3 regions of the Rhizobium aouanii genome follow, and region 1 is predicted to be linked to each of the others. Evidence: predicted binding sites of a transcription regulator. Region 1 holds the regulator's gene; each other region holds the start of a gene.

Region 1 (4,207 bases):
CCAGACGACGCTGCCTTCCACCTCGCCACGAAACAGCTCCGTATGCCCATCCGGCCAGGCAAGGCAGAGCACGCTGATGAAACGCGCCGTGCGCTGTTCCGGCTGTGTCGCGCCCACATCCTGCAGCGCCTTTTCCACCTTGGCCATCGCCATGTCGAAATCACGCGTGCCGTCGGCCCTTTCCGCCCAATTGGCGGTGAAGACACCGGGATCGCCGCCGAGCGCATCGACCACCAGCCCGGAATCGTCCGAAAGCGCCGGCATGCCGGCGGCATTGGCCGAGGCGACCGCCTTGATCGTCGCATTCTCCTCGAAGCTCGTGCCGGTCTCATCCGGCTCGACGAAATTCAGCTCGGCCGCCGATTTGGCGGTGAAGCCGAGCGGCCCGATCAATTCCTGGATCTCGCGGATCTTGCCGGCATTGTGGCTGGCGACGACGATGGTCTTGGTTTCAAGCTTGCGCATTCAGATGTCCTGTTCGATGCCCCAGATTTTAGCCTCCGCGCATTCCAGGCTGTTGCCATCAGGATCGCGGAAATAGATCGAGCGGCCGCCGTTCGGCCAGCGCACCTCGGATTCGATCGCCACGCCGGCCGCCTTCAGCCGTTCGGCCATGGCATCGATATTGCGGCCGGACACCCGGAAACAGGCATGGCCCTGGCCGCTGGTGCCGTGCGGCGGCACCTGCAGTGCTTCAGGCGCCGGCGGCTTCATCGTTTCCTTAGGATTGAAGATCAGGAGAACGCCAGGCCCGCAGCGGAAGAAGACATGCCGGTTGGCGGCGCGAGCGATCTTTTCAAGCCCGAGAACGTCTTCGTAGAACGTCTCGGCCTGGTCGAGATCCCGCGCATAGAGCGCCGTTTCCAACATGGCTTCCAGCATGGGGTTCATCCTTCGACGGCTTGCTTCTGCAGCGCCACGAGTTCGCCGATGCCGTTTCTGGCAAGCTGCATCAGCGAGGTGAATTCGCCTTCGCTGAACGGCGTGCCTTCGGCCGTGCCCTGAATCTCGACAATCCCGCCGGTGCCGGTCATGACGAAGTTCGCATCGGTCTCGGCCGAGGAATCCTCGAGGTAATCGAGATCGATCACCGGCTGGCTGGCGAAGATACCGCAGGAGATGGCGGCGACATGATCCTTCAGGACCCGGTCAACCTTGATCATGTTGCGGCTTTCCATCCACTTCAGGCAGTCGTAAAGCGCGATCCAGCCGCCGGTGATCGAGGCGGTCCGCGTGCCGCCATCGGCCTGGATGACGTCGCAATCGAGCGTGATCTGCCGTTCGCCGAGCGCCTGCAGGTCGACGACGGCGCGCAGCGACCGGCCGATCAGCCGCTGGATTTCCTGGGTGCGGCCGCCCTGCTTGCCGGCGGCAGCCTCGCGCTTCATGCGCTCGCCGGTCGCCCGCGGCAGCATGCCGTATTCGGCGGTCACCCAGCCCTTGCCGGTATTGCGCAGCCAAGGCGGTGTCTTCTCTTCGAGGCTCGCCGTGCAGAGCACATGCGTATCGCCGAACTTCACCAGGCAGGAGCCTTCCGCATGCTTGGAAAAATTGCGCTCGAACGAGACCTTGCGCATCTGGTCGATTTTTCTGCCTGAAGGCCGCATTCTTATCTCCTGGGGTTTATTTGACCGCTTCTACGATTGGCGGCGCTCATTTGCAAATTCCCTTTTGCCACGGGTGTTAGTTTGACTATATTTTCGGGAAGTATCATCAGCACGGGTTCGAAAGCTTCATGGGCATCAGGTCGACGTCGGTTTCGGATGCCGTAGCTGCGCTGGACGAACGTTCCAGGGAAATTTTTCGGCGCATCGTCGAAGGTTATCTGGAAAGCGGCGAGCCGCTCGGTTCGCGCAACCTGTCCCGTATCCTGCCGATGTCGCTGTCGCCGGCCTCAGTGCGCAACGTCATGAGCGATCTCGAAGAGCTCGGCCTGATCTATTCGCCGCATGTTAGCGCCGGCCGGTTGCCGACCCAGATTGGCTTGCGCTTCTTCGTCGATGCCTTCATGCAGGTCGGCGACCTCTCCGCCGAGGAGCGCGCCAGCATCGACCGCCAGGTGCGGGCCGAAAGCGGCGGCAATCCCGTCGAATCGATGATGAACGAGGCAAGCCGCATGTTATCCGGCATTTCGCGCGGCGCCGGCCTCGTCATCACCTCGAAAAGCGATCCGGTGCTGAAACATGTCGAATTCATCCGGCTCGAACCGACAAAGGCGCTGGCCGTGCTCGTCGGTGATCACGATCAGGTGGAAAACCGCATCATCGAGCTGCCGGCGGGCGTCACCTCCTCGCAGCTGACGGAAGCGGCGAATTTTCTCAATGCCCATATGTCCGGCCAGACCCTGCCGGAGCTTCGCAAACAATTAAGCCGGCTGAAAGACGACGTCCGTCATGAGCTTGATGCCCTGTCGCGCGATCTGGTCGAGCGCGGCATCGCTGTCTGGGCCGGCAGCCCGGACGAGGGAAAGCCGACGCAGCTGATCATCCGCGGCCGCGCCAACCTGCTCGAAGGCCTCGCCGGTGCCGAGGATCTCGACCGGCTGCGCCTGCTGTTCGACGATCTCGAGAAGAAGGACAGCCTGATCGAGATCCTCAATCTCGCCGAAAGCGGTTCGGGCGTGCGCATCTTCATCGGTTCGGAAAACAAGCTCTTTTCGCTCTCCGGCTCGTCGCTCATCGTCGCGCCGTATCGCGACGATGACGATCGCATCGTCGGTGCCGTCGGCGTCATTGGCCCGACGCGGCTCAATTATTCCCGCATCGTGCCGATGGTGGACTATACAGCCCAACTCGTCTCCCGCCTCTCGCGCAATCAGCTTTGACGCCGCAACTGCCAGGCACGCGGAATTTTCGCTTCTTTGTCACGCAGACTTGATTTTTTTCGGTCAAACCTCGATATCGGGCGCATCTGAAGACACCAACCGGAGACCGTCATGACCGATGACACGACGAAAAACGGACCTGACGCAACTGCGGCCGATGCCGCAGCCGACGCCGCCGCCTACGTCGAGAACGAAACTGCGCAGCAAGAGCCCGCCCAGCCGGACCCGATCGAGCTTCTGAAAGCCGAAAACGGCGAGCTGCGCGACCGCTATTTGCGCCTTGCTGCCGAAATGGACAATCTGCGCCGGCGCACCGAGCGCGAGGTAAAGGATGCCAAGTCCTATTCCGTCGCGGGTTTCGCGCGCGATATGCTCGCCGTCTCCGACAATCTGCGCCGCGCGCTTGATGCCATCTCTCCGGAGACCAAGGCTGCAGCAGACGCCGGCCTGAGCACGCTGATCGAGGGTGTCGAGATGACCGAGCGCGCCATGCTGTCGGCTCTCGAGCGCCACGGCGTTCGCAAGCTGGAGCCGGTTGGCCAGAAGTTCGATCCGAATTTCCATCAGGCGATGTTCGAGGTGCCGAACCCGGACGTGCCGAACAACACGGTCGTCCAGGTCGTGCAGGCAGGCTTCACCATCGGCGAGCGCGTGCTGCGCCCGGCCATGGTCGGCGTCGCCAAGGGCGGTCCGAAGCCGGCCGAAGCCGAAACCAACTCCGTCTTCGACGAGAAGGACGCCTGATATCTCTTCCTTCCTCCTCGCGAGGAAGGGAAACCGAAGCTTTAGATGCGGGCGAAGCGTTCGATCAGCAGATCGAAGAAGCCGTCCGCATCGACATGGCGCATGACCCTTGCATTGCGCTTGCGCTCGGTCACATGCCACCAGTCGACGACGGTCATGCCGACCGTGAGTTCGGATTGGACCTCGACCTCGACATTGCAGTCCCGGCCCTTGAAAAGCTCCGGCTTCAGCAGGTAGGCGACGACGGTCGGGTCGTGCAGCGGCCCGCCGTCGGAACCGTATTTCTCGATGTCGAAGCGTTCGAAGAATTCCAGCATCTCGACCATGGCCTTTGCCGGCGCCGTGCCGATCTCGGCCATGCGTTTCACCCGGTCCTTGCGGGTCAGCAATTGATGCGTCACGTCGAGCGGCATCATCACGATGGGAATGCCTGAGCGGAAGACGATATCGGCGGCCTCTGGGTCGACATAGATGTTGAATTCGGCCGCCGGCGTGATGTTGCCGCCCTCGAAGAAGCCACCGCCCATCATCACCAACTCGCGGATGCGGGGGACGATGTCGGGCGCCTTCTGGAAGGCCATGCCGATATTGGTGAGCGGCCCGAGCGTACACAGCGTCACCGTACCTTCCGGCTCGCGG
Region 2 (4,207 bases), on a different contig from region 1:
TGCCGGGGCCGGCGGGCATGGCCGGAGCGGCCTCCTTCTTGGGCTTCTCGGCGATCATCGCTTCCGTCGTCACTAGCAGACCGGCAACGGAGGCGGCATCCTGAAGCGCCGTGCGCACCACTTTCGCCGGATCGATGACGCCCTGCGCATAAAGATCGCCATATTCGCCGGTCTGGGCATTCCAGCCATAGGAGAATTCGCTCTTCTCCCGCAGCTTGCCGACCACGATCGAGCCTTCTGCGCCGGAGTTTTCGGCGATCTGGCGCACCGGGGCTTCGATCGCACGGCGCACAATCTCGATGCCGACGCGCTGGTCCTGGTTGGCCCCAGTGAGATTGTCGAGCGCCTTGACGGCGCGCAGCAGCGCCACGCCGCCGCCCGGCAGAATGCCCTCTTCGACAGCCGCACGGGTTGCATGAAGCGCGTCGTCGACGCGATCCTTTTTCTCCTTCACCTCGACTTCTGTCGAGCCGCCGACACGGATGACGGCAACACCGCCGGCGAGCTTGGCAAGGCGTTCCTGCAGCTTCTCCCGGTCGTAGTCGGAGGTGGTTTCCTCGATCTGGGCGCGGATCTGAGTCGTGCGACCGTCAAGCTCCGTCTTCGAGCCAGCACCGTCGATGATCGTGGTATTTTCCTTCTCGATCGACACCTTCTTGGCACGGCCGAGCATATTGAGCGTCACGTTCTCTAGCTTGATGCCGAGGTCTTCGGAGATGACGGTGCCGCCGGTCAGGATGGCGATGTCTTCGAGCATGGCCTTGCGGCGGTCGCCGAAGCCAGGCGCCTTGACGGCGGCGATCTTCAGGCCGCCGCGCAGCTTGTTGACGACAAGCGTCGCAAGGGCTTCGCCTTCGACATCTTCAGCGATGATGAGCAGCGGCTTGCTGGATTGGACGACGGCTTCAAGAACCGGCAGCATCGACTGCAGGTTGGAGAGCTTCTTCTCGTGGATGAGAATATAGGGGTCTTCGAACTCGACCCGCATCTTATCGGCATTGGTCACGAAATAGGGGCTGAGATAACCGCGGTCGAACTGCATGCCTTCGACGACTTCGAGTTCGGTCTCGGCGGTCTTGGCTTCCTCGACGGTGATGACACCCTCATTGCCGACCTTTTCCATCGCTTCAGCGAGGTAGCGACCGATTTCGGCATCGCCATTGGCGGAGATCGTGCCGACCTGGGCGATCTCGGAATTGTTGGAGATCTTGCGGGCGTTGGTCTTCAGTTCCTTGACAACGGCGTCGACGGCGATGTCGATGCCACGCTTGAGGTCCATCGGGTTCATACCGGAAGCGACCGCCTTGGCCCCTTCCTTGACGATTGCCTGGGCCAGCACCGTTGCCGTCGTGGTGCCGTCACCGGCGAGATCGTTGGTCTTGGAGGCGACTTCGCGCAGCATCTGGGCGCCCATGTTTTCGAACTTGTCTTCGAGTTCGATTTCCTTGGCGACGGAAACGCCGTCCTTGGTGATGCGCGGCGCGCCGAAGGACTTGTCGATGACGACGTTGCGGCCCTTCGGGCCGAGCGTCACCTTCACGGCATTGGCCAGCACATCGACCCCACGCAGCATGCGTTCACGGGCATCGGTATGGAATTTGACTTCTTTCGCGGCCATTCTTTCACTCCTTCAATAGACAGCTTTTCTTGACTAACGTGCTGAGAACGCCTCAGGCGGCGATTTTTTCGACGGTCTGGGCCTCGATGATGCCCATCACGTCGCTTTCCTTCATGATCAGCAGGTCTTCGCCATTAATCTTGATCTCGGTGCCGGACCACTTGCCGAACAGGATGCGATCGCCGGGCTTGACGTCGAGCGGCTGGATCTGGCCTGCATCGTTGCGCGCGCCGGGGCCGACGGCGATAACCTCGCCTTCCTGCGGCTTTTCCTTGGCGGTATCAGGGATGATGATGCCGCCCTTGGTCTTTTCCTCGGAATCGACCCGGCGGACGAGAATGCGATCATGAAGCGGTCGGAACGACATGTTTTCCTCCAATGGACAAACAATAATGACGTTGTTCTCCGCCCGGACCGGATGACCGGTCCGGGCGGGTGCAAACCTCTGTCGAGCGTTTTGCGCGGAATGATCTGGTTTTGCGGTTTTTCCATTTCAAGGGGGGTAGCGAAAAAAAATTAGCACTCACCAGAATTGGCTGCTAACACACTGAGAAGGAACAACAAACACTGTTTCTGCGTTGAGAAACCAGTTGATGAAGGCAAAGATATGCGCCACCCTCTCATTGTCGTGAAATGGAGATGAAGCATGGAATTTTCATCGGACATAGAGCGCCAGCTCAACGGTTACGGCCTTACCACTGCGCACATCCTCTACCGCATGCCGGATTTTGAGTCGGTTCTGCAGACCTATGTCTGGCAGGATTACGATCTCGCCCCGGACTTTCCGGAAATGCACAGGTTCCTCGATTTCTGGCAGTCCAAGCTTGACGGGCCGCTGCATTCCGTTCGCTATAGCCACCAGCGGCTGATCGGACCGCACGAATGGCGTCGCGTCACGGGCGAGTTGCGATTGCACTAAATCGAATCCGACAGTCCCAGCAGATCGTTGCTTGCCCGCCAGCCATTGTTGCCCACAGGGCCTTACCAACCGCTCGGTATCGCGCGAAAGCCCCAATCAATCGTGCTCGGCAGGGCATGGCCAAGTCGAGGGTACCGAGAGGCCTGCCGGCAGCTTCGTCGAGGCATCGCCGCAGGCAAGGTCGATCTGCGCCTGTTCGAGCCCGGCGGCGCCCGAGAGGTCGAGGCCTTCGATGCGGGTCAGGAACATGAAGGCGCGCTCGAAGGTCGCCGGGCCTTCGAAGGTGGCCTTGGAGAGATCGGCGCGGGAGAGATTGGCGAAAGAGAATTTCACCCCCGTCAGCACCGCCTTGTCGAAATCGGCGCGGCCGAGCTCGGCCTTTTCGAAGCTCGCGCCGGAGAGCTGGGCGCCGGCGAAATTGGCGCGCTGCAGCTCGGCGCCAGCAAAGGACGCGCCCTCGGCGGCGACATTGGCGAAGCTGGATCGGTAGGCCTCGATCTTGGCGAAATTGGCGCCTTCGGCGTGTGCACCCTCGAGAGAGGCGCGCACCAGCGTCGCTTTCTCCAGATTGGCGGATTTGACATTAGCGCCGGCGAGATCGGTCAGCGAAAAATCGGTGCCGACGAGATTGGCGCCTTCGAGATCACTGCCCTGCAACATCAGGTTTTTCTTGGTGCATTCCTGCCAGTCGAGCTTCGGCTCGGCCAGACTGCTGCAATCGGCGGCCCGTGCGGCAATTGGCGGAAATGCCAGAAGGACGAAGGCAAGGAGACCGAGCGACGATCTTTGCATTGCCATGAACTGTTCACCCCCATGATGCATTCAGGCCGCCTCTGGCGAAGCAGGCCGTCCACTTTCTTACACAGCTCAGACTACAATAAAAAGATGGCGCGCGCCGTTCACAATGGCTTGCCTGATCAGTCCGGGCAACTTGCCGGACCAGTCCGGATTTGCAGGCAGGCGGGTCAACCCGCCTTGCCGGGCAGGCGAAGCTCCATGCAGGTGAGGTCGAGCCAGCGGCCGAACTTGGTGCCGACTTCGGAAAATCTGCCGGCGATGCGGAAGCCAAGCTTTTCGTGCAGCCTGATCGAGGCCGTGTTCTCAGCCTCGATGCCGGCGATCATCACATGAATATTGCCGGCCGCCGCCCGCGCGATCAGTTCCCGCATCAGGCGCTCGCCGATCCCGGCACCGCGGCAATCCTTGTCGACATAGACGGAATGCTCGACCGTGTGGCGGTAGCCGTCGAAAGGCCGCCAGTCGCCATAGGAGGCATAGCCTGCGACCTTGCCCGACAGTTCGGCGACGATGACGGGAAAGCCGCGCGCCTTGCGCGCCCTGAACCATTCCAGCCGATTTTCAAGATCGACCACCGTATCGTTCCAGATCGCCGTCGTGTGCTCGACGGCGTGATTGTAGATATCGCGAATGGCGGAAAGATCGGCTTCGGTGGCGTCGCGGAGGAGGACAGCGTCTGTCATGATGCTCGGGTTCATATTGTTTGCGAAGGCGGGCATACGCCCCGCCTGCAAAGATGTAAACGGCGGATGCGAAAGACCGACGACCTCCGGCACATCAGTCGTTCAGAGGCCCGGCGCCGACAGGCTGAAACAGGTGAAGACGGCCGAATAATGCACGGCCGCGGCGGTGACGACGAAGCCGTGCCAGAT
Region 3 (4,207 bases), on a different contig from region 1:
TCTTCGCCGCCACATGCGCCATGGTTCCGTCGTCAGCTCCGTGGAAATCGGGACAGCTGAACATGAGGGGACGAAACGGGTGTCGCTTCGGCTCGGCAACAGGCTTTGGCAAGCCGTTCTGAACGATGAAAATGAAGTGCAGCAGGAGCAGATGACCGTTCTTAGGGGTAAATCCTCCGGACGGCATCCGCGCTGACCCCGTCCTTATGTGTGGTCCCGCGCGGTACTTATTACGCGCAGGCTCGGCATTCCCTACCGCTCGCTCGTTTCGAATAGGCCGCGGGCCGCCTCGACCATCGACTGCAGATGATTGGGGTCACGTACGCCTTGTCGGTAAAGCTCGATGATGATGCTCGCCATTCGTTCGGCTTCGTCGCCGTCCTTTGCTATCCCGTAATCGGCGCTCAGCTTGTCGAAGACGCGCTGGCAAGTTTCAAGATCGCGAGAGTCCAGCGGTACCTGCGATTCGGGTTTTGATCGTTTGAACCATCTCTATTCCCTCCGAAAAGGCCCGCCGGCGAAGCCGGCGGGCCGGTAGCCGTCTTAGAAGTCCATGCCGGCGCCGGCGGGCAATGGTGGCGGCGCGTCCTTCTTGGGTTTCTCGGCGATCATGGCCTCCGTCGTGACGAGAAGACCGGCGATGGAGGACGCATCCTGCAGCGCGGTGCGAACCACCTTGGCCGGGTCGATAACGCCCTGGGCATAGAGGTCGCCATATTCGCCCGTCTGAGCGTTCCAGCCGTAGGAGAACTCGCTTTTCTCGCGCAGCTTGCCGACGATGATCGAGCCTTCCGCTCCGGCATTTTCGGCGATCTGGCGAGCCGGCGCCTCGACCGCGCGGCGAATGATCTCCACACCGACGCGCTGGTCCTGGTTGGCCGTATTGAGATTATCGAGCGCCTTGACGGCGCGCAGCAGCGCCACGCCGCCGCCTGGCAGGATGCCTTCCTCGACCGCCGCGCGGGTTGCATGAAGTGCGTCGTCGACGCGGTCCTTCTTCTCCTTCACTTCGACTTCCGTCGAGCCGCCGACGCGGATCACGGCAACACCGCCGGCGAGCTTGGCAAGGCGTTCCTGCAGCTTCTCCCGGTCGTAGTCGGAGGTGGTTTCCTCGATCTGGGCGCGGATCTGGGCAATACGGCCTTCGATGTCGGACTTGGCGCCTGACCCATCGACGATCGTGGTATTTTCCTTCTCGATTGACACCTTCTTGGCACGGCCGAGCATGTCGAGCGTGACGGATTCGAGCTTGATGCCGAGATCTTCGGAAATGACGGTGCCAGCGGTCAGGATGGCGATGTCTTCGAGCATGGCCTTGCGGCGGTCGCCGAAGCCAGGCGCCTTGACGGCAGCAATCTTCAGGCCGCCGCGCAGCTTGTTGACGACAAGCGTCGCAAGGGCTTCGCCTTCGACATCCTCAGCGATGATGAGCAGCGGCTTGCTGGATTGGACGACGGCTTCAAGAACCGGCAGCATCGACTGCAGGTTGGAGAGCTTCTTCTCGTGGATGAGAATATAGGGGTCTTCGAACTCGACCCGCATCTTGTCGGCATTGGTCACGAAATAGGGGCTGAGATAACCGCGGTCGAACTGCATGCCTTCGACGACTTCGAGTTCGGTTTCGGCGGTCTTGGCTTCTTCGACGGTGATGACACCATCATTGCCGACCCTTTCCATGGCTTCCGCCAAAAAGCGGCCGATTTCGGCATCGCCATTGGCGGAGATCGTGCCGACCTGGGCGATCTCGGAATTGTTGGAGATCTTGCGGGCGTTGGCCTTCAGTTCCGCGACGATGGCACCGACCGCAAGATCGATGCCGCGTTTCAGGTCCATCGGGTTCATGCCCGAAGTAACGGCCTTGGCGCCCTCCTTGACGATTGCCTGGGCCAGCACCGTTGCCGTCGTGGTGCCGTCGCCGGCGATGTCGCTGGTCTTAGAAGCGACTTCGCGGACCATCTGGGCGCCCATGTTTTCGAACTTGTCTTCGAGTTCGATTTCCTTGGCGACGGAAACGCCGTCCTTGGTGATGCGCGGTGCTCCGAAAGACTTTTCGATCACCACGTTGCGGCCTTTCGGGCCGAGGGTCGCCTTCACGGCGTTGGCCAGGATGTCGACGCCACGCAGCATCTTCTCGCGGGCTTCGGTGCTGAATTTGATTTCTTTAGCAGCCATGTCCTCACTCCTTCATAGGCAGCCAGAGCAATTCCAGGAACAGTGCGAAGCGGTTTCCGTTCGGAATTGCGTCAGAAATGAAAGGTTGGAGCGGTTCCGCGTTTCCATGAAAAGCTAAAGCGCTCCAGCGTTGACTGAGGTCCGCAGGATCTCAGGCGGCCTGCTTCTTCTCGCCCCGGGTTTCGATGATGCCCATCACGTCGCTTTCCTTCATGATCAGCAGGTCTTCGCCATTAATCTTGATCTCGGTGCCGGACCACTTGCCGAACAGGATGCGATCGCCGACCTTGACGTCGAGCGGCTGGATCTGGCCTGCATCGTTGCGCGCGCCGGGGCCGACGGCGATAACCTCGCCTTCCTGCGGCTTTTCCTTGGCGGTATCAGGGATGATGATGCCGCCCTTGGTCTTTTCCTCTGAATCGACCCGGCGGACGAGAATGCGGTCATGAAGCGGTCGGAACGACATGTCTTCCTCCATCGATGAACAGTGATGACGTTGTCCCGTGGCCGGACCGGATGACCAATCCGGGCGGGTGCAGGTTCGCGCGCGCGCCTTGCGCGAATGATCTGGTTCGACGGTTCGGCAATTTCAAGAGGGGACAAAAGAAAAATTGGCACTCTCTGCCGGTGACTGCTAACGCCCGCCAGGGAACAGAAAATCGGCCCCTGCGTTCGGTCAATAAGCGAGTGGTGTGGTGTCGAAGCGAGTTCGAGCTGCATTGAGGCTTGAATCCGGATTTCGGCGTTCCCAACTCTTTGGTGATCGAGGCTTGATGAGCTCGGTCACCGTCCCACGTCTTTAGGAGTGAGTGACATGGAAGAGAACACCAAACTAATCAAAGACCTCAGTATCGAGGAACGCGAGGAAATCTTCGTCGATATTGCGCGGACGCTGGAGGATACGGCGCGTGAGGCGCTTGTCGAAGGCAATACGCATTTTGCGGCAATTTCTAACAACATGGCTGAAGCGATCCGCATTAACGCCGACGAACTCGCCCGTGACGATCCCGAGAATGCCGAGCGCGTGCTGCTACAGGCAACGGCGATGATTTCGCAATTCGAGGCCGTGCATCCTTATCGCATGGTCAGTATGGCCGTTCATTGATGGCGCCCCGGGTGACGCGGCTCGTCACCCGCTCAAATCATTCTCTACGCGCGCGGAACTCTCCCTGTTTGCAGAGGTTATTGGATTACAACATCGAAAGGTGATCCATGACCACTTCCAAATCCAGTGTGCCGCCAGAGAGCGGCACAGACGATGCGCGGTCCGCCGATACCGAACGGGCCGAGACCGATCGCAAAAGGGCATTGGAGACTGCCCGGCGCAACGCGAGTTCGGCATTAAGTCGTGATAGCGGCACCGAAACGCCAAGCCTCAAGCTTGCGAAAGAATATCTCAGTCTCGGCGGCCAACGCCGGTCGATGATCGATGACAATATCACCGATGTTCGCCACTGGGACAAGGATCCGCCGGAGGCCGAACGGTTCTGGAAGGAACGGGTGGAAACTCTTTCAAAGGATGAGCGCAAGCAGGTGGAGGATTTTCTTCCGACCATCAATACGCCTTGAAAGACGGCCACTTGGCTTGTCGTCGCGTATGTGTAGATGCGTGCCGAAGCTCCTAGAACGCCGTTTTAGGCGAAGCTGCGAGGTCTGGTCGGAACTGGAGAAGATGATGGCCATAGACAAGCACGAGCAGATTCGACTGCGCGCCTACGAAATCTGGGAAGCCGAGGGCCGCCCCGAAGGGTCGGACCTGCGTCATTGGATGCAAGCCTGTGACGAGCTGGCTGGCGAAGACGAGCATGAGACGCTGCAAGATCTGCTTGATCAAGACGACAGAGATGATGCGGCCTTGCTTCAAGGAGCCGGGGAAAGCAGTGATCTCGGCCCGCCGCGAGCCGGACTGGGTCAAGTTGCCGGGGCGACGACGCCCGACATCGAGATAACAACGGGGGAGAAGCCCTCCGCGCGAAATATCAAAAAGACCGAAGGACCCTAACCGCCATGCAGCATCTCGACCACGCCACTCAAA

The links. Region 1 encodes HrcA, which represses chaperone genes, less so after heat shock. Its sites were predicted from a motif close to GTTAGCACTCNCNNNNNGNGAGTGCTAAC; they were not measured.
Region 2: groES (co-chaperone GroES) is a predicted target of HrcA. The motif match lies at 2,134-2,162, and genes of this name have one in related genera.
Region 3: groES (co-chaperone GroES) is a predicted target of HrcA. The motif match lies at 2,783-2,811, and genes of this name have one in related genera.

The regions. Positions count from the first base shown of each region.
Region 1 covers NZ_JBAMYD010000002.1:320,979-325,185, forward strand. The annotation lists gene rdgB (RdgB/HAM1 family non-canonical purine NTP pyrophosphatase) at 1-465, opposite strand, end outside; gene V8P77_RS04920 (VOC family protein) at 466-891, opposite strand; gene rph (ribonuclease PH) at 888-1,607, opposite strand; gene hrcA (heat-inducible transcriptional repressor HrcA) at 1,736-2,824, shown strand; gene grpE (nucleotide exchange factor GrpE) at 2,936-3,568, shown strand; gene V8P77_RS04940 (nucleoside hydrolase) at 3,610-4,207, opposite strand, start outside.
Region 2 covers NZ_JBAMYD010000012.1:245,351-249,557, forward strand. The annotation lists gene groL (chaperonin GroEL) at 1-1,618, opposite strand, end outside; gene groES (co-chaperone GroES) at 1,671-1,985, opposite strand; gene V8P77_RS21990 (usg protein) at 2,265-2,537, shown strand; gene V8P77_RS21995 (pentapeptide repeat-containing protein) at 2,634-3,335, opposite strand; gene V8P77_RS22000 (GNAT family N-acetyltransferase) at 3,503-4,054, opposite strand; gene trhA (PAQR family membrane homeostasis protein TrhA) at 4,121-4,207, opposite strand, start outside.
Region 3 covers NZ_JBAMYD010000016.1:180,305-184,511, forward strand. The annotation lists gene V8P77_RS26145 (DUF6522 family protein) at 1-196, shown strand, start outside; partial or broken gene V8P77_RS26150 (hypothetical protein) at 253-490, opposite strand; gene groL (chaperonin GroEL) at 544-2,172, opposite strand; gene groES (co-chaperone GroES) at 2,324-2,638, opposite strand; gene V8P77_RS26165 (hypothetical protein) at 2,987-3,277, shown strand; gene V8P77_RS26170 (hypothetical protein) at 3,385-3,741, shown strand; gene V8P77_RS26175 (DUF2934 domain-containing protein) at 3,848-4,174, shown strand; gene V8P77_RS26180 (metal-dependent phosphohydrolase) at 4,180-4,207, shown strand, end outside.